DNA from 3 places in the Streptomyces sp. NPDC050535 genome. Region 2 is predicted to be linked to each of the others. Evidence: predicted binding sites of a transcription regulator. Region 2 holds the regulator's gene; each other region holds the start of a gene.
What was found. Region 2 encodes HrcA, which represses chaperone genes, less so after heat shock. Its sites were predicted from a motif close to TTNGCACTCNGNNNNNCNGAGTGCNAA; they were not measured.
Positions count from the first base shown of each region.

Region 1 (6,433 bases), on a different contig from region 2:
GCGAGCGGGATCAGCAGGGCGCCGAGCTCCTCGGGCGTCTCCGCGAGGCGGGCGTCGTACGCCTCCTGCTTCCACTGCGAGTAACGGAAGAGGACGGGGAAGGAGGGGGAGACCGCGGCGCGGACCGCGGCGACGATCTCGGTCGCGAACTTCGTACGGGCGACGAGGTCACCGCCGTACGCGTCGGTACGCCGGTTGGTGCCCTCCCACAGGAACTGGTCGATCAGGTAGCCGTGCGCCCCGTGCAGTTCGACGCCGTCGAAGCCGATGCGCTCGGCGGCGGCAGCGGCCTCGGCGAACGCCGCGATGACGTCGTCCAGGTCGGTCTGGGTCATCTCCTTGCCCTCACCGGCGGTGCCGTTGATCCGCAGGCCGGACGGGCCGACCGCGGGGGCGTCCGCGAAGGGCGGCTCGCCCGCGCTGCGGACCATGCCGATGTGCCAGAGCTGCGGCACGATCTTCCCGCCCGCCGCGTGCACGGCCTCCGCCACCTTCGCCCAGCCCGCGAGCTGCTCCTCGCCGTGGAAGCGCGGGATGCGGTCGCTCTGTCCGGCCGACTCGTGGCCGATGTAGGTGCCCTCGGTGACGATGAGGCCCACGCCCGCGGCGGCGCGGCGGGCGTAGTACGACACGACGTCCTCGCCGGGGATGCCGCCCGGGGAGAACTGGCGGGTCATCGGTGCCATGACGATCCGGTTCGGGACGGTCAGGCCGTTGAGGGCGAGGGGGCGGGACAGGATCTGGGCCGCGCGGGAGGGGGCGAGTGTCACGTGAGTGCTCCTGGGGGAGAGAGGTGATGCCGGTCCGCGAGATGCTCATGCATAGGTACATGTGATGAATATGTGCACGTGCATTGATTCGCTCAAGAGCCTCAACCGGCCCGTCCGTCACCGCATTCCGGCCCCGGCACACCCCTCACGTGATCCAGGTCACTCTGTCGGGCGGGTCCCGGAAACGCCCGAGGGCGGCACCCCTTGGGAGAAGGGGTGCCGCCCTCGGTACGAAGGACGGTGATCAACCGGAGGCCGAAGCCCCGAGGCCGATCAGAAGTCCATGTCACCGCCCGGCATGCCGCCCGGAGCGCCGCCGGCAGCGGCCTTCTCCGGCTTGTCGGCGATGACGGCCTCGGTGGTGAGGAACAGCGCGGCGATGGACGCGGCGTTCTGCAGGGCAGAGCGCGTGACCTTCGCCGGGTCGATGATGCCCTCGGCGATCATGTCGACGTACTCACCGGTCGCGGCGTTCAGGCCGTGGCCGACGGGCAGGTTGCGCACCTTCTCGACGATGACGCCACCCTCGAGACCGCCGTTGATGGCGATCTGCTTGAGCGGGGCCTCCAGCGCGAGCCGCACGGCGTTGGCGCCGGTCGCCTCGTCACCCGTGAGCTCCAGCTTCTCGAAGACCGAGGAAGCCTGGATGAGAGCCACGCCACCACCGGCGACGATGCCCTCCTCGACGGCCGCCTTCGCATTGCGAACGGCGTCCTCGATGCGGTGCTTGCGCTCCTTGAGCTCGACCTCGGTGGCGGCACCGGCCTTGATGACGGCCACGCCGCCCGCGAGCTTCGCCAGGCGCTCCTGGAGCTTCTCGCGGTCGTAGTCCGAGTCGGAGTTCTCGATCTCGGCGCGGATCTGGTTGACCCGGCCGGCGACCTGGTCGGCAGAGCCGGAGCCGTCGACGATCGTCGTCTCGTCCTTGGTGATGACGACCTTGCGGGCACGGCCCAGCAGGTCGACACCCGCGTTCTCCAGCTTGAGGCCGACCTCCTCGGAGATGACCTCGCCGCCCGTGAGGATGGCGATGTCGCCGAGCATGGCCTTGCGGCGGTCACCGAAGCCCGGAGCCTTGACGGCGACGGACTTGAAGGTGCCACGGATCTTGTTGACGACCAGCGTCGACAGAGCCTCGCCCTCGACGTCCTCGGCGATGATCAGCAGCGGCTTGCCCGACTGCATGACCTTCTCCAGGAGCGGGAGCAGGTCCTTGACGTTGGCGATCTTCGAGTTGGCGATCAGGATGTAGGGGTCGTCGAGGACGGCCTCCATACGCTCCATGTCGGTGGCGAAGTACGCCGAGATGTAGCCCTTGTCGAAGCGCATACCCTCGGTGAGCTCCAGCTCCAGACCGAAGGTCTGGGACTCCTCGACGGTGATGACGCCTTCCTTGCCGACCTTGTCCATAGCCTCGGCGATGAGCTCGCCGATCTGGGTGTCGGCGGCGGAGATGGAGGCCGTGGAAGCGATCTGCTCCTTGGTCTCGACATCCTTGGCCTGCTCGAGCAGGGCACCGGAGACGGCCTCGACGGCCTTCTCGATACCACGCTTGAGGGCCATCGGGTTGGCACCCGCGGCTACGTTGCGAAGGCCCTCGCGGACCAGCGCCTGCGCCAGAACGGTCGCGGTGGTCGTACCGTCGCCGGCGACGTCGTCCGTCTTCTTGGCGACTTCCTTGACCAGCTCAGCGCCGATCTTCTCGTAAGGGTCCTCGAGCTCGATCTCCTTGGCGATGGAAACACCATCGTTGGTGATCGTGGGGGCGCCCCACTTCTTCTCGAGGACGACGTTGCGACCCTTGGGACCAAGGGTGACCTTGACGGCGTCGGCGAGCTGGTTCATCCCGCGCTCGAGACCGCGCCGCGCCTCCTCGTTGAACGCGATGATCTTGGCCATGTGAAGTGGTCCTCCCGGACTGGGGTGGATTGCTCCGGACCGCGCCCGCGCCCGCGACGGACGGCCTGCGTGCCTCGTGGTTCCTTGCCCCACTTGGCCTGCGGGCCTCACTGACCCGGTCCTCGTTGTCACTCTCACCTGCAGAGTGCTAACGCCAATGATTAGCACTCGCCCCTACCGAGTGCAAGCGGCTCCGAAAGATCCGCAGGTGGGGCGGGGGGCGCGACCGGCGCGAAGACAGCCGGAGGGACGCGAAGGCAGCCGACGGGGCACGCGGACAGCCGCAGGGCCGGACATGCAGCCAGGGGGACAGACAGACCGAAGGGCTCGCGCCCCCTGCCGGGGACACGAGCCCTTCGTCACGTCGAACAGAACAATCAGTCGGCGCGTGCTTCAGCTGGTCGCCAGCCGGACCATGTCCGCCTGCGGCCCTTTCTGGCCCTGCGAGATCTCGAACTCGACCCGCTGGCCCTCTTCAAGGGTGCGGTAGCCGTCCATTTGAATCGCGCTGTAGTGGACGAATACATCCGCACCACCGTCGACCGCGATGAAGCCGTACCCCTTCTCCGCGTTGAACCATTTGACGGTGCCCTGAGCCATGCCTAACTCCCCTATTACTGGCCCTTGCACAGGACCGCACTTCGCGGGCCCGGGTCAGACCTCACCCCCCAAGGATTGGGGGTGTGCGCCGGAACGCGTCGACCGCGGCTGAATGTATCCGTCCAACTGCCCTCTGCAACAGGTCAATCGGACGAGAATTCTGAGCACGACCGATCGGGAATATCCGGAGAATTCACAAAGATTCCGGGCAAGTCGGGCCCCACAAATGCCATAAACGGCTCAAAAATGCGGGGTACATTGGCTGCTTCTTGTCGGGCATCGGGCAGGTACTCATATGCGCCCGGCATGAAACCGACTCGAAAGCGAAGCAGCTTCCCCAACTGTACCGCGCTCAACCATACAGAATTGCCCCCTCCGCTTCTCTCGCGGAGGGGGCAATTCGATGAACTCTCGGTGATTACCATTACCCAAGGTAACTGCAATCACCGTGCGTGACGGCGAATGACGGTCAGCCGCGGGCCGCCGGCCGGCCGTCGTCGGCGTCGGCGTCGGTCAGCCGCCGGCGACGGCCGGAATGATCGAGACGCCCGCGCCGTCCGGCGTCGCCGTCTCCAGACCCTGCTCGAAGCGGACGTCGTCGTCGTTCACGTACACGTTGACGAAGCGGCGCAGCTTGCCCTGGTCGTCCAGGACGCGCGCGGCGATACCGGTGTGGTTCTGCTCCAGGTCGGCGATCACCTCGCCGAGGGTGCCGCCCTCGGCGGCCACCTCGGCCTTGCCGCCGGTGTAGGTGCGCAGGATGGTGGGGATGCGGACGTTGACGCTCATTCGGTGTGACCTCCGGTCGGGTGCTCAGGTGCGGCGGAACAGCGCCCCAGGGGCGCGGGGCCGGGTCGGCGGGGGGCGACCGGCCCCCGTCGGCCCGCGGCCCTGATACGGCATTCCAGCGGAGCGCCCCCGCTCATGACGCGAGGCCGGCCTCGCGGAAGGAGTCGAGGTTCGGGCGGATGGTCGCGGTGAGCCCGGTGTCCGAGGCCACCGCGTCCAGGGTCTTGAGGCCGTCGCCGGTGTTGAGGACGACGGTGGTGAGGGTCGGGTCGAGCAGACCGTTCCCGATCAGCTTCTTCGCCACACCCACCGTCACGCCACCCGCGGTCTCGGCGAAGATGCCCTCCGTCTGCGCGAGGAGCTTGATCGCCTCGACGATCTCCTCGTCGTTGACGTCCTCCACGGCACCGCCGGTACGCCGCGCGATGTCGAGCACGTAGGGCCCGTCGGCCGGGTTGCCGATGGCCAGCGACTTGGCGATGGTGTTCGGCTTCTGCGGCCGTACGACGTCGTGGCCGGCCTTGTAGGCCACGGACACCGGCGAACAGCCCTCGGCCTGGGCACCGAAGATCTTGTACGGCCTGTCCTCCACGAGCCCGAGCCTGATCAGCTCCTGGAGACCCTTGTCGATCTTCGTGAGCTGGGAGCCGGAGGCGATCGGGACCACGAGCTGGTCGGGCAGCCGCCAGCCGAGCTGCTCGCAGATCTCGTACGCGAGGGTCTTCGAGCCCTCCGCGTAGTAGGGCCGCAGGTTGACGTTGACGAAGCCCCAGCCCTCGCCGGCCGGGTCGCCGATCAGCTCGGAGCAGAAGCGGTTCACGTCGTCGTAGTTGCCCTCGATACCGACGAGCTCCCCGCCGTACACCGCGGCCATGACGATCTTGCCCTGCTCCAGGTCGTGCGGGATGAACACGCAGGAGCGGAAGCCGGCGCGGGCGGCGGCGGCGCCCACCGCGCCGGCGAGGTTGCCGGTGGAGGAGCAGGAGAGGGTGGTGAAGCCGAAGGCGCGGGCGGCCTCGATGGCCTGGGCGACGACGCGGTCCTTGAAGGAGTGCGTCGGGTTGCCCGAGTCGTCCTTGACGAAGAGCCTGCCCGGGGTGACGCCCAGCTCGCGCGCCAGGTTGTCGGCCTTGACGAGCTTGGTCCAGCCGGGGTTGATGTTCGGCTTCTCCGCGACGTCCGCCGGGACCGGCAGGAGCGGCGCGTAACGCCAGATGTTCGCGGGGCCCGCCTCGATGCGCTTGCGGAGGTCCTCGGTCTCGTAGGCGGAGAAGTCGTAGGCGATCTCCAGCGGCCCGAAACACTCCTCGCAGGCGAAGACCGGACCGAGGGGCACGCGGTGCCCGCACTCGCGGCAGGAGAGCGCGGCGGCGGGGCCCAGATCGACGGAGTTCCCGGAATCCGGGGAGGTCACGGTGCTCGTGGTGTTCGCGGTGGTGCTTGCAACTGTCTGCGCAGCCATGGAGGGGAGGCCCTTTCTCCTCATCTTCCTCACGACGCACTTCGCCGTGAGACGGATTTGGCACCTTCCCGAGCCGGGAGCCTCACCACGTCGACGTGACAAGAACCAGCTGGAGGGTTGCCGGGGCTTCAACGGGCCGTATCCCTCTGCCCCTCTGGATGAGCGGTATTCAGTTGTACGCCGGCCGACCCCGACATGCGATGGTCATCAGCGTTGTTCAAGACTGTAACCGAAGGCCTGGATGGTGGAGAGAGCCGTCCGAACCGCGAGATGCCGACAACACCCCCTGCCGGCGCGGCGACGGGCACAAGCATCCCAATGAACGCAAGGGAGAGCCGCACGTGCTGGAAGACGTCGAGCGCTGGCTGAGCACGCGCTCCTGGTCCGTGAGTGACCGCCCGCTCAAGAAGCTCATAGCCGCGAAGCGATCCACCCACTCCACGGTGAGCGTGGTTCTGCCCGCGCTCAACGAGGAGGCGACGGTCGGTGAGATCGTCTCCATCATCCGCCGCGACCTGATGACCCGGAAAGTCCCTCTCGTCGACGAGATCGTCGTCATCGACTCGGGCTCGACGGACCGCACCTCCGAGGTCGCCGCCGCGGCCGGCGCCCGGGTTGTTCACAGGGACGAAATACTCCCCCGCATCCCGGCCGTGCCCGGCAAGGGCGAGGTGCTGTGGCGGTCACTCCTCGTGACGAGCGGCGACATCGTCTGTTTCATCGACGCGGACCTCAAGGAGTTCTCGTCGGACTTCGTCTCCGGGATCGTGGGGCCGCTGCTCACCGATCCGGGCGTGGACCTGGTCAAGGCGATGTACGACCGCCCGCTGAACCTGCCGGGCGAACCCACCTCCGGCAGGACCGCGGCCGGCCAGGGCGGCCGTGTCACCGAACTGATGGCCCGCCCCCTGCT
Region 1 covers NZ_JBITHE010000012.1:136,900-143,332, forward strand. The annotation lists gene ACIBLC_RS25775 (NADH:flavin oxidoreductase) at 1-770, opposite strand, end outside; gene groL (chaperonin GroEL) at 1,044-2,669, opposite strand; gene ACIBLC_RS25785 (cold-shock protein) at 3,063-3,269, opposite strand; gene ACIBLC_RS25790 (MoaD/ThiS family protein) at 3,783-4,058, opposite strand; gene thrC (threonine synthase) at 4,192-5,520, opposite strand; SAM riboswitch class I at 5,538-5,685, opposite strand; gene ACIBLC_RS25800 (glucosyl-3-phosphoglycerate synthase) at 5,862-6,433, shown strand, end outside.
Region 1: a site for HrcA is predicted at 2,795-2,821, ahead of groL (chaperonin GroEL). Genes of this name have one in related genera too.

Region 2 (6,433 bases):
CCAGCTCGCCCCGGTCGCCCTTGGGGAGGGCCTGGACGACGGTGATGCGGGGCTCTTCCGCCGGCTCCTCGGAGACGGAGTCCATCTGGACGACGAGCCGGTCCTTGCCCTCGCTGCCGGTCACCACGCAGTCCGCCCAGTTCCCGGCCCCGTCGGTGAGGACGACGTCCTCGCCGGCCCGCAGCCGCTTCACCGAGACCGCGTGCCGCCCCTCGGGCCCGTCGAGGACGTAACGCCCGCCGTCACCGGCTCGGAAGTGCTCGACCACGAACACCGGCGCCGTCATCGGCCCGTGCCCCCCGCCCCGGTCTCCGGGAACGTCTCCGGGAACGTGGACAACGCTGTCGTCGCCGCCGTGAGTTCGGCGCTCAGCACCTCCACGAGCTGCCCCGCGGGCATTTCACGGGCCATCCGGTGTCCCTGGCCGGCCCACAACGCCATGCCCTGCGCGTCGCCCGCCTTGGCCGCCGCCTTGCGTACCGGCGAGGTGAGGTGGTGGACCTCGGGGTAGGCGGCGGGCGCGTAGGGGCCGTGCTCACGCAGGAACCGGTTGACCAGTCCGCGCGCCGGGCGCCCGGAGAAGGCTCGTGTCAACTCCGTACGTACGAAGAGGGGGTTGGTCAGTGCCTGCTTGTGCACAGCGTGCGCGCCGGACTCGGGGGTGACGAGGAACGCCGTGCCGAGCTGGGCCGCGTTCGCGCCGGCCGCGAGCACCGCGGCGATCTGGCTGCCGCGCATGATGCCGCCCGCGGCGACGACCGGGATCCGCACGGTCTGGCGGACCTGCGCGATCAGCGAGAGCAGTCCGATGCCGGTGCCGTCCGTCTCCGGGTTGTCGCGGTGGGTGCCCTGGTGGCCGCCCGCCTCGACGCCCTGCACGATGACCGCGGCGGCGCCTGCCCGCTCCACGGCGAGCGCCTCCTCGGCCGTGGTCGCGGTGACCAGGGTGAGGGTGCCGGCGCGGGCGAGGGACTCCAGGACGTCGTCGGCGGGGATGCCGAAGTGGAAGGAGACCACCGGCACCGGGTTGTCGTGGAGGACCGCGAGCTTGGCGTCGTAGCCGTCGTCGCGGCCGCTGTCCGGCTCGCCGAGTTCGGTCTCGTACCAGGCGGCCTCACCGGCGAGCTGGCTGGCGTAGACCTCGACGGCGGCCTTGTCGGCGTACTCCGGCTGCGGCATGAAGAGGTTCACGCCGAAGGGGCGGCCGGTGATCCCGCGCAGCTGCTTGATCTCCTGGTACATGCCGTCGGCGGTCTTGTACCCGGCGGCGAGGAACCCCAGCCCGCCGGCCTCGGACACGGCGGCCGCGAGATGCGGGACGGACACTCCGCCCGCCATGGGGGCCTGCACGATCGGATGCGGGAAGAGATCGGTCAGCGCGGAGGACATGACGGCATGTTGTCACGTCCTCCGAACAAGTCCGAATCGAGCTTTCCGGGTGGCACGAGCCACCCGCGCACTCCCGCCCCGGCCCGTACGGCCCAGGGCGGGAAGGCCCGCATCGGCGATCCGTGCGAGGTCTCCTCAGCGACCGTCGAACGCGCTTTCGCTCGGGTTGGCGACCGTTGAACGCGTCCTTCGCCTCGCCACGGTCAGCGACCGTTGAACGCGTCCTTCAGCCGCGAGAACAGCCCCTGCTGCCCGGGCTGGAACTGCCCGATGGGCCGCTCCTCGCCGCGCAGCACGGCCAGCTCGCGCAGCACGCGCTCCTGCTCGGCGTCGAGCTTGGACGGCGTCATCACCTCGACGTGCACGATGAGGTCACCGCGCCCGCCGCCCCGCAGATGCGTGATGCCGCGCCCGTGCAGCGGGACCGACTGCCCGGACTGCGTGCCCGGCCGGATGTCGATCTCCTCCATGCCGTCGAGCGTCTCCAGCGGCACCTTGGTGCCGAGGGCCGCCGCGGTCATCGGGATGGTGACCGTGCAGTGCAGGTCGTCGCCGCGCCGCTGGAAGGTGCCGTGCGGGAGCTCGTGGATCTCGACGTACAGGTCGCCGGCGGGACCGCCGCCGGGGCCGACCTCGCCCTCGCCCGCGAGCTGGATCCGGGTGCCGTTGTCGACACCGGCCGGGATCTTGACGGTCAGCGTCCGACGCGACCGCACGCGGCCGTCGCCCGCGCACTCCGGGCAGGGGCTCGGTACGACGGTGCCGAAGCCCTGGCACTGCGGGCAGGGCCGCGAGGTCATGACCTGGCCGAGGAAGGACCGGGTGACCTGCGACACCTCACCGCGACCGCGGCACATGTCACAGGTCTGCGCCGAGGTGCCCGGCGCCGCGCCCTCGCCGTTGCAGGTGGTGCAGACGACGGCCGTGTCGACCTGGATGTCCTTCGTGGTGCCGAAGGCCGCCTCGTCCAGCTCGATCTCGAGCCGGATCATGGCGTCCTGGCCGCGGCGCGTGCGTGACCGGGGGCCACGCTGCGACGCCGTGCCGAAGAAGGCGTCCATGATGTCCGAGAAGTTCCCGAAGCCGCCGGCACCGAAGCCACCGGGGCCACCCGCGCCGCCCGCCTGGGACAGCGGGTCGCCGCCGAGGTCGTAGACCTGCTTCTTCTGCGGGTCCGACAACACCTCGTACGCGGCGTTGATCTCCTTGAAGCGCTCCTGCGTCTTCGGATCGGGATTGACGTCCGGGTGCAGCTCGCGTGCGAGCCTCCTGAACGCCTTCTTGATCTCGTCCTGGGACGCGTCGCGGCGCACGCCGAGTACGGCGTAGTAGTCCGTGGCCACTCAGGACTCCGCCAGGATCTGTCCGACGTACCGTGCCACCGCTCGTACCGCTCCCATCGTGCCGGGGTAATCCATGCGGGTCGGGCCGACCACGCCGAGTTTCGCTACTGCCTCGTCGCCCGAACCGTAGCCGACGGAGACGACGGACGTGGAGTTGAGTCCCTCATACGCGTTCTCGTGACCGATCCGTACGGTCATGCCCGAATCCCCGGCCTCACCAAGCAACTTGAGAAGCACGACCTGCTCCTCAAGTGCCTCGAGGACGGGCCGGATGGTGAGAGGGAAGTCATGTCCGAAGCGGGTGAGATTGGCGGTGCCGCCGATCATCAGCCGCTCCTCGGTCTGCTCGACGAGCGCCTCGAGGAGGGTGGAGAGCACCGTCGTGACCGCACCGCGGTCCTCCACCTCGAAGGCGTCCGGCAGGTCCTGCACCAGTTGCGGAACGTCCGAGAAGCGACGGCCCGCGACCCGGCTGTTGAGCCGCGCGCGTAGATCCGCCATGGACGTCTCCCCGAAGGGCGCCGGGCAGTCGATCAAGCGCTGCTCGACCCGGCCGGTGTCCGTGATCAGGACGAGCATCACGCGGGCCGGAGCCAGCGACAGCAGCTCCACGTGCCGCACGGTCGACCGCGTGAGGGACGGGTACTGCACGACGGCGACCTGCCGGGTGAGCTGCGCGAGCAGCCGCACGGTCCGCCCGACGACGTCGTCGAGGTCGACGGCACCGTCGAGGAAGTTCTGGATGGCCCGCCGCTCCGGCGCGGTCATCGCCTTGACGCCCGCGAGCTTGTCGACGAAGAGCCGGTAGCCCTTGTCGGTGGGGATGCGCCCGGCACTGGTGTGCGGCTGGGCGATGTACCCCTCGTCCTCGAGGGCGGCCATGTCGTTGCGGACCGTCGCCGGGGAGACCCCGAGCCGGTGCCGCTCGGTGAGGGCCTTGGAACCGACCGGCTCCTCCGTCCCCACGTAGTCCTGGACGATGGCGCGCAGCACTTCGAGCCTGCGTTCACTGAGCATCGCGCGCACCTCCAGATGTCGTCGCCGTGGTCTTTTACGGTCCTTCCCCCTGGCACTCAGCGCATACGAGTGCCAGCGGTCCCCGGCCAGTGTACGGCGGGGAGGTACACCCCCGGCAAGGGCGGCCCCGCCCGGTCGTGCCGAGGGCCTTCTCGCCGTTAGCGTCTGCCCATGAGCGTGACTTGGGAAGAGGCGGGGTGGGAGAGACTCGGGCCGCGGGTCGGCCGACGACGCCTTCCGGACTGGGACTGCACGGCCGGCCTCGTGGTCGGCGAGGGCGGCGCGCTGATGATCGACGCGGGTTCGAGCCTGCGGGAGGGCGCACGGTTGCGCGACGAGGCGCGGGGGCTGCTCGGTACGGGGGTCCGCCTCCTGGAGGGGGTACGGCCGGATCCGGGGCCCGGGGGCCCGCCGCCCGGAGAGGGAACGACCGGGTCCGGGGGCGGAGGGCTCGCCCGGCACGGGGCCGGCACGGGGGCGGAGCCGCGTGAGGACCCGCTGTCGGCTCCCGGGGGCCGGAGGCACGGCCCCGAGGCACGGAGGCCGCGCGGGAGCACACCGCTGGGCGCCGAGGCGTGGGGCCCGTCCGAGGGGGCGCCCCCGGCTCCCGGCCCGCGGCGTCTGCCCGCCGTCGACCGCCGGGTGACGCATCTCGCGCTCACCCATTCGCACTTCGACCACGTGTTCGGCGCGGCCGCGTTCGCGGGTGTGGAGGTGTTCGGGGCGGCCGGCCTGGACACGGTCCTCGCGCACGGCGGCGAGGAACTGCGCGCGGACGCCGTACGCAACGGCCTGGACCCGCGGGAGGCGGCCGAGGCGGCCGATCTGCTGGTCCGCCCCGGCCACCAGGTGTCCGGCGAGTGGACCCTGGACCTGGGCGGCGGCACGCGCGTCCTGCTCGCGAACGTGGGCCCCGGCCACACCGGCCACGACCTGGTGGTCCTGGTACCGGGATCGCCGTCGGAGCCCGGGATCGTCTTCTGCGGCGATCTGGTGGAGGAGTCGGGCGAACCCCAGGCCGGCCCCGACGCCGAACCCTCCCGGTGGCCGGCGGCGCTGGACCGGCTGCTCGGCCTGGGCGGCGAGGACGCGGTGTACGTACCCGGTCACGGAGCGGTGGTGGACGCGGCGTTCGTCCGGGCCCAACGGGACACACTGGCGGCCCGTTTCGGCGTGTCGTAGGAGGCCGTGCGCCATGAGGGCCCGGCTTCTCCTATCGTCATCCGAATGCGCCAGTACTCTCCGGACCTGACCCCGCCGTGGAAGAAGCCCAAGCCCGTGCCCGAGGTCCCGGCGGACCCCGGTCTGGTGGTCGAGGAACCCGGCACCGGCTTCTGCGGCGCGGTGATCCGCTGCGAGGCGGGCACGGTGACGCTGGAGGACCGCTTCGGCAAGCACCGGGTGTTCCCGCTGGAGCCGCGCGGCTTCCTCCTGGAGGGCAAGGTGGTGACGCTGGTCCGCCCGGCGGCCGGGGCGCCCGTACGTCCCTCCCGCACCGCTTCCGGTTCGGTCGCGGTGCCGGGCGCGCGGGCGCGGGTGGCGCGGGCCGGGCGGATCTATGTGGAGGGCCGGCACGACGCCGAGCTCGTCGAACGCGTCTGGGGCGACGACCTGCGCATCGAGGGCGTGGTCGTCGAGTACCTGGAGGGCATCGACGACCTGCCGGCGATCGTCGCCGACTTCGACCCGGGGCCGGACGCCCGCCTCGGTGTCCTCGTCGACCACCTGGTCCCCGGTTCGAAGGAGTCCCGCATCGCGGACGCGGTCACCAGCGACCACGCGCTGGTCGTCGGCCATCCCTACATCGACATCTGGGAGGCCGTGAAGCCGTCCTCCGTGGGCATCGCGGCCTGGCCCCGGGTCCCCCGCGGCCAGGACTGGAAAACGGGCGTCTGCCGCGCCCTGGGCTGGCCCGAGAACACCGGCGCGGCCTGGCAGCACATCCTCTCCCACGTCCGCTCCTACAAGGACCTGGAACCAGAACTCCTGGGCCGCGTGGAAGAGCTGATCGACTTCGTGACGGCCCCGGAGTAGACCTATCAGCCCGTCCGGCGTCTGAGGACGAGCGCGAAGCGCGACAGGGGGCCTGGGGGCGCAGCCCCCAGGAACGGGACGGGCAGGGGCGGAGGAGGCGAGAAAACCCTCAGTCCACCAGGTCCCGCACCACCGCGTCGGCGAGAAGCCGCCCCCGCAGCGTGAGAACGGCCCGCCCGTCGTCGTACGGCCCGACCTCCAACAGCCCCTCGGACAACGCCCGCCGCGAGGCGGAGAGCCCCTCCGGCCGGAGCAGCGACAGCGGACACCCCTCCCGCAGCCGCAGCTCGAGAAGAATCCGCTCCACCCGCCGGTCCTCCCCGGAAAGCAGCTCCCGCCCCGCCCCGGGAGACCGACCGGCCGCGATGGCCCCGGCATACGCCCCCGGATGCTTCACGTTCCACCACCGCACCCCGCCGACATGGCTGTGGGCGCCGGGACCGGCGCCCCACCAGTCGGCACCGCGCCAGTACAGCTCGTTGTGGAGACAGCGCCCCGCCTCGGAGGCCGCCCAGTTGGACACCTCGTACCAGTCGAAGCCCGCCCCCGAGAACACCTCGTCGGCGATCAGATACCGGTCCGCGTGGACGTCGTCGTCCGTCATGGGCACCTCCCCACGCCGGATCCGCCGCGCGAGCTGCGTGCCCTCC
Region 2 covers NZ_JBITHE010000002.1:171,975-178,407, forward strand. The annotation lists gene ACIBLC_RS05770 (16S rRNA (uracil(1498)-N(3))-methyltransferase) at 1-286, opposite strand, end outside; gene ACIBLC_RS05775 (nitronate monooxygenase) at 283-1,389, opposite strand; gene dnaJ (molecular chaperone DnaJ) at 1,593-2,732, opposite strand; gene hrcA (heat-inducible transcriptional repressor HrcA) at 2,733-3,749, opposite strand; partial or broken gene ACIBLC_RS05790 (MBL fold metallo-hydrolase) at 3,921-4,106, shown strand; gene ACIBLC_RS05795 (MBL fold metallo-hydrolase) at 4,248-4,931, shown strand; gene ACIBLC_RS05800 (DUF3097 domain-containing protein) at 4,977-5,783, shown strand; gene hemW (radical SAM family heme chaperone HemW) at 5,893-6,433, opposite strand, start outside.

Region 3 (6,433 bases), on a different contig from region 2:
TGGCCGCGTTCGTGCCGCGCGGGACGTACGGGGCGTCCAAGTCGTGGGTCGTGCAGTTCACGCAGGGCGCGGCGCGGGATCTGGCCGGCAGCGGTGTACGGCTGATGGCGCTGTGCCCCGGATTCGTGCGCACCGAGTTCCACGAGCGGGCCGGCATGGGCACGGACAACATCCCCAACTGGATGTGGCTGGACGCCGACAAGCTGGTCGCCGCCGCGCTCGGTGACCTGGCCCGCGGCAGGACCCTGTCGATTCCCGACCCGCGTTACAAGGCGCTGATGGGCCTGGTGAAGGTGACACCGCGGGCGCTGCTGGGCGGGGTCACGTCGAAGACGGGGCGGAAGTACGGGCCTCAGTAGGGCCGGTGGCGCCGGTGGCGCCCCGCCGGACAGGGCACGGCACGGGAGAAGCCCCCGTTCCCGGTGGGAACGGGGGCTTCCGCGGAAGCTGGTGCCTCAGTGCGAGTGGCCGTGGCCGCCGTGACCGGCGTCGGCCTCGTCCTCGGCCGGCTTCTCGACGACCAGGGTCTCGGTCGTGAGGAGCAGGGAGGCGATGGAGGCCGCGTTCTCCAGGGCGGAGCGGGTGACCTTCACCGGGTCGATGACGCCGGCCTTGACCAGGTCGCCGTACTCGCCGGTGGCGGCGTTGAAGCCCTGGCCCTTGTCGAGCTCGGCGACCTTGGAGGTGATGACGTAACCCTCCAGGCCGGCGTTCTCGGCGATCCAGCGCAGCGGCTCGACGGCGGCCTTGCGGACGACCGCGACACCCGTGGCCTCGTCGCCGGTCTTGCCGAGGTTGCCCTCGAGGACCTTGACGGCGTGGACGAGCGCGGAGCCACCACCGGAGACGATGCCTTCCTCGACCGCGGCGCGGGTCGCGGAGATGGCGTCCTCCAGACGGTGCTTCTTCTCCTTGAGCTCCACCTCGGTGGCGGCACCGACCTTGATCACGCAGACGCCGCCGGCCAGCTTCGCGAGGCGCTCCTGGAGCTTCTCGCGGTCCCAGTCGGAGTCGGTGTTCTCGATCTCGGCCTTGATCTGGTTGACGCGGCCGACGACGGCCTCGTGGTCGCCGCCACCGTCGACGACCGTGGTGTCGTCCTTGGTGACCGTGACACGGCGGGCGGTGCCCAGCACGTCGAGACCGACCTGGTCGATCTTGAGGCCGACCTCCTCGGCGATGACCTGAGCGCCGGTGAGGGTGGCGAGGTCGCCCAGCATCGCCTTGCGGCGGTCGCCGAAGCCCGGGGCCTTCACCGCGACGGCGTTGAAGGTGCCGCGGATCTTGTTCACGACCAGGGTCGACAGGGCCTCGCCCTCGACGTCCTCGGCGATGATCAGCAGCGGCCTCGAGGCGTTGGCCTGGATGACCTTCTCAAGGAGCGGCAGCAGGTCCTGGATCGAGGAGATCTTGCCCTGGTGGATCAGGATGTACGGGTCCTCGAGGACGGCCTCCATGCGCTCCTGGTCCGTCACGAAGTACGGCGACAGGTAGCCCTTGTCGAAGGCCATGCCCTCGGTGAAGTCCAGCTCGAGGCCGAAGGTGTTGGACTCCTCGACGGTGATGACACCGTCCTTGCCGACCTTGTCCATCGCCTCGGCGATGAGCTCGCCGACCTGGCTGTCCTGGGCGGACAGACCGGCGACGGCGGCGATGTCGGACTTCTCGTCGATCGGGCGGGCGGTCGCGAGGAGTTCCTCGGACACGGCCTTGACCGCGGCGTCGATGCCCTTCTTGAGCAGCGCCGGGGAAGCACCCGCGGCGACGTTCTTCAGACCCTCGCGGACGAGCGCCTGGGCGAGCACGGTGGCGGTGGTCGTACCGTCACCCGCGATGTCGTTGGTCTTGGTCGCCACCTCCTTCACCAGCTGGGCACCGAGGTTCTCGTACGGGTCGTCGAGCTCGACCTCGCGGGCGATGGTGACGCCGTCGTTGGTGATGGTGGGAGCGCCGAACTTCTTGTCGATGACAACGTTGCGGCCCTTGGGGCCGATCGTCACCTTGACCGTGTCGGCAAGCTTGTTGACGCCGCGCTCGAGGGCGCGACGGGCGTCCTCGTCGAACTTCAGGATCTTCGCCATGGGAGCGATTCAGCCCTCTCGAAACTCTGGAAAATCTGGGAGAACGAACGGCGCCCCCGACGCCCGGCTACTTGCGGTCGCGGGGGGCCAGGGGCGCAGTTCACTGCAAAACCGGTTGGGAACCGGGGTGAATTACTTCTCGATGATCGCGAGCACGTCGCGAGCCGAGAGGACGAGGTATTCCTCGCCGTTGTACTTCACCTCGGTGCCGCCGTACTTGCTGTACAGCACGATGTCGCCGACAGCGACGTCGAGCGGAAGACGGTTACCGTCCTCGAAACGGCCCGGACCCACGGCAAGGACGACGCCCTCCTGGGGCTTCTCCTTCGCGGTGTCCGGGATGACCAGGCCAGAGGCCGTGGTCTGCTCGGCTTCGAGCGGCTGGACCACAATGCGGTCCTCGAGCGGCTTGATGGCAACCTTGGAGCTGGTGGTCGTCACGATCCGACCTCCCCCTTCGGAGATCTCACGGGGTTAACTGTCTGAGGTGGCGACCAGGTGAATCCGTCGTCGCGGGAAGCCGGATCTACCTGTCGTCATTGGCACTCTCCAGTGGCGAGTGCCAGACCTGAGACTATGACCGCGATTAGCACTCGGTCAAGCGGAGTGCCAACGCGGCGCCGGATGCCGGTGAAATCGGGACGCTTGAACCAGGGGGTTCCCGGCCCCCGAACCCCGTGGAATCGCGGCTAGAGATAGTCCTCGAGCCGCGCCGGCGTGAACCCCTCCGCCTGGATCCGGCGCAGCAGCCCGATGGTCGCCTCCGTGAGGTTCGGGTCGTCGAAACCCGTCAGGATGTCGCCCGGCCGCAGCGGGCCCTCCCCGGCGTCCCGCCCCCGTACGACGGCCGCGATCCCGCAGTCGGCGGCGGCGCGCAGGGTGGTGGCGTCGTACGTGCCGTAGGGGGGCCGCAGGAAACGGGGGCGGATGCCGAAGCGCTGTCTGAGCTTGTCCTGCTGGCCGCAGATCTCGGCGCGCTGGCCGGCGTACGGCAGGCCGCGCAGGGCGGAGTGGTCCAGGGTGTGGTTCTGCACGGTCGCGCCGACCGCCCGCAGCCGGGCGAAGTGCCCGTACCCCGGCCCGACCACGCTGTCGGTGAGGAACATGCTTACCGGCAGCCGCAGTTCACGGACCATGTCGACGAACCCCGGGTCCCGCTCGGCGCCGTCGTCGTACGTCAGGAAGACGACCTTGTCGCGGGTGGGCACGCGGTCCACGACCGGCGCGAGGCCCGGCCCCGCGGTGCGTGCGGTGGCCCGGGCGGACGGTTTCGGCGCGGCGGCGAGCGGCGCGGACAGCCCCCAGTGGCGGTACGTCCCGAGGGTCGGCCCGTGCGACCGCGCCTTGCTCACCTCGTGCGCGGCCTTCATGCCCAGCCGTTCGATCGGGTCGACGGACTGGGCGCAGCCGGACAGCAGCACGCAGGCGAGCAGTCCGGCGGCGAGCCCGTACGGCCGTGACCTCACAGGTAGTCCTCCAGGCGGGCCACCGCGTACCCCTTGTCGGTCACCATCTTCATGAAGCGGCGGACCATGTCGGCCATCGAGCCCTTCCAGTCCTCCTTGCCCCGGAAGTGGCTGAGAACGATGTCGCCGGGGTGCAGGTCGCGGTCCCACTCGCGGTACTCCCAGTGGTCGACGAAGATCTCCTCGTTCCACAGCGGGACGGCCTTGACGCCGCAGGACTTGGCGGCACGCAGGGTGTCCTCGTTGTAGTTGCCGAACGGCGGCCTGAAGAGCGTCGGGCGCTTGCCGAACTGCTTCTCGATCACGTCCTGCATGCCGCAGATCTCGTGCTTCTGCCGCGCGTAGGAGAGTCCGGGCAGGTAAGGGTGGTGGAGGGTGTGGTTGTTGAGTACGACGCCGCGGTCGCGCATCTTCCGGAAGTACCCGTAGTCCTCCTTGACCAGGTAGTCGCTGAGGAAGGCGGTGTACGGGATCTTCAGGTCGCTCATCATCCGCAGGAAGGCCGGGTCCTTCTCGGCGCCGTCGTCGATGGTGAGGAAGACGACCTTGTCCTTGGTCGGGATGGTGGTGAAGACCGGCGGCAGTCCCTCCCCGTCCTCGACCTCGAAGCCGTCGCGGAACTCGATGACCGGCTTCCTGGCCGGGGCGGACGGTGCCGCCAGCGGTGTACTGGCCAGACCCCAGCGCTTGGCGGCGGCGGCTCGGGCAGCCTGTGCGACCCGGAGCTTGGCGGCGGCGTCGAGTACGGGAGCGGGCGCCGGTTTCGCGGGGGTGGAGTCGGCGCCCGCGGCGCAGCCGGACACGAGGGCGGCGAGGGCGAGCGCGGCGATGCCGGTACGGGCAACCGTCAATTTCGTACTGTTTTTATAGTTTTGTCGTACTGATCGCATGGCGCCGGATCCTCGCAGGCCACGGCCGGTGCGGGGGCACGACACCTCGGCCGGACGCGCGCCGTCCACCGACTGGCCCACAATGGCCCGGTGAACGACCTCGATCCGCCGTCCCCCCTCGCCTCCTTCGCCACCCTTCTCACCCCGGAGGGCCGGGCCCTGCTCGACGAGGTGCGCGGCACCGATCCGGCGCGGGAGCTGGCCGTCGCCACCCGGCTGCGCCGCGAGCACCCGGCCGGGCTGGTCTCGGCGGCCCTCGGACAGGCGCGGCTGCGGCAGCGGGCGGCGGCGAAGTTCGGGGCCGACGACGCGGAGCGGATGTTCTTCACGCCCAACGGGGTCGAGCAGTCGACCCGTACGACGGTCGCGACGCACCGCGCGGAGCGGCTGCGGGCCCTCGGTGTCCGCTCGGTCGCCGACCTCTGCTCCGGCATAGGCGGCGACGCGATCGCGCTGGCCCGCGCCGGGATCCGGGTCCTCGCCGTCGACCGGGACCCGCTGACGGTCGCGGTGGCGCGCGCGAACGCCGACGCGCTCGGCCTCGCGGACCTGATCGAGGTGCGCGAGGCGGATGTCACGGAGGTGGACGTGTCCGCGTACGAGGCCGTGTTCGTGGATCCGGGGCGCCGGGGCGGCAGGGGGCGCATTTTCGACCCCGAGGCCTATTCACCACCGCTCTCCTGGGCGGTCGGCACCGCCTCGAAGGCTCCGCTCGCCGCGCTGAAGATCGCTCCCGGCATCCCGCACGAGGCGGTTCCCGCCGAGGCGGAGGCGGAGTGGATCTCGGACAGCGGCGACGTGAAGGAGGCGGTGCTGTGGTTCGGCACCGAGCCGGGTCTTGTGCGGGCCACGCTGCTGCCGGGACCGCGCGAGGTACGGGGGCGCGGGCTGCCTGATCCGGCGGTACGGTCCGTCGGGCGGTATCTGTACGAGCCCGACGGCGCCGTCATCCGCGCCCATCTGGTCGCGGAGGTGGCCCAGGAGCTGGACGGCGGGCTGGTCGACGAGACGATCGCCTACATCACGGCGGACGAGGCGCGTCCCACGCCGTACGCCTCCGGGTACGAGATCACCGACCAACTCCCCTTCGGTGTGAAGAAGTTGAAGGCGCTGCTGCGCGAGCGGGAGGTCGGCGTGCTGACGGTGAAGAAGCGGGGGTCCGCCGTGGAGCCGGAGGAGTTGCGGCGGAAGGTCCTGCCCAAGTCGCAGGGCCCGAACTCGGCGACGGTGTTCCTGACCCGGGTCGCGGGGGCGCCGACGATGCTGCTGGGGCACCCGCTGACGTTCTGACCTCGGCGTCTCAGGACTTCGGCGGGTCCAGTTCACGCACCCGCGCCCGCAGCAGCTCCCTCTCCTGCTCGTTGCGCGTCAGGGCGATCGCCCGTTCGAACTCCGCCCGCGCCTCGGCCGTGCGTCCGAGGCGGGCGAGCAGGTCGCCGCGGACGCTCGGGAGCAAGTGGTAGTCGCGCAGGGCGGGTTCGGCGACGAGGGTGTCGACGATTTCCAGGGCGGGCGCCGGGCCGTCGGCCATCGAGACGGCGACCGCGCGGTTCAGTTCGACGACGGGGGACGGGGAGCGGGCGGCCAGGAGGCCGTACAGGGTGGCGATCTGGCCCCAGTCCGTGTCCTCGTACGCGTACGCCTGCGCGTGGCACGCGGCGATGGCGGCCTGGAGGGCGTACGGGCCGGGGCCCGTGCTGGTGACGGCGTTCGCGCGTCCCAGGGCGGCGAAGCCGCGGCGGATCAGCATGCGGTTCCAGCGGCGGCGGTTCTGGTCCTTCAGCAGGACCGGCTCGCCCGACGGGCCGGAGCGGGCGGCCGTCCGTGACGTCTGGAGCTCCAACAGCGAGACCAGCCCGTGCACTTCGGGTTCCTTGGGCATCAACTCGGCGAGCACGCGGGCGAGTCGCAGGGCGTCCTCGCACAGGGAGGGGCGCAGCCAGTCCTCGCCCGCGGTGGCCGCGTAACCCTCGTTGTAGATCAGGTAGATGACCTC
Region 3 covers NZ_JBITHE010000013.1:208,319-214,751, forward strand. The annotation lists gene ACIBLC_RS27400 (SDR family NAD(P)-dependent oxidoreductase) at 1-359, shown strand, start outside; gene groL (chaperonin GroEL) at 456-2,081, opposite strand; gene groES (co-chaperone GroES) at 2,214-2,522, opposite strand; gene ACIBLC_RS27415 (polysaccharide deacetylase family protein) at 2,771-3,547, opposite strand; gene ACIBLC_RS27420 (polysaccharide deacetylase family protein) at 3,544-4,437, opposite strand; gene ACIBLC_RS27425 (SAM-dependent methyltransferase) at 4,528-5,727, shown strand; gene ACIBLC_RS27430 (RNA polymerase sigma factor) at 5,738-6,433, opposite strand, start outside.
Region 3: a site for HrcA is predicted at 2,668-2,694, ahead of groES (co-chaperone GroES). Genes of this name have one in related genera too.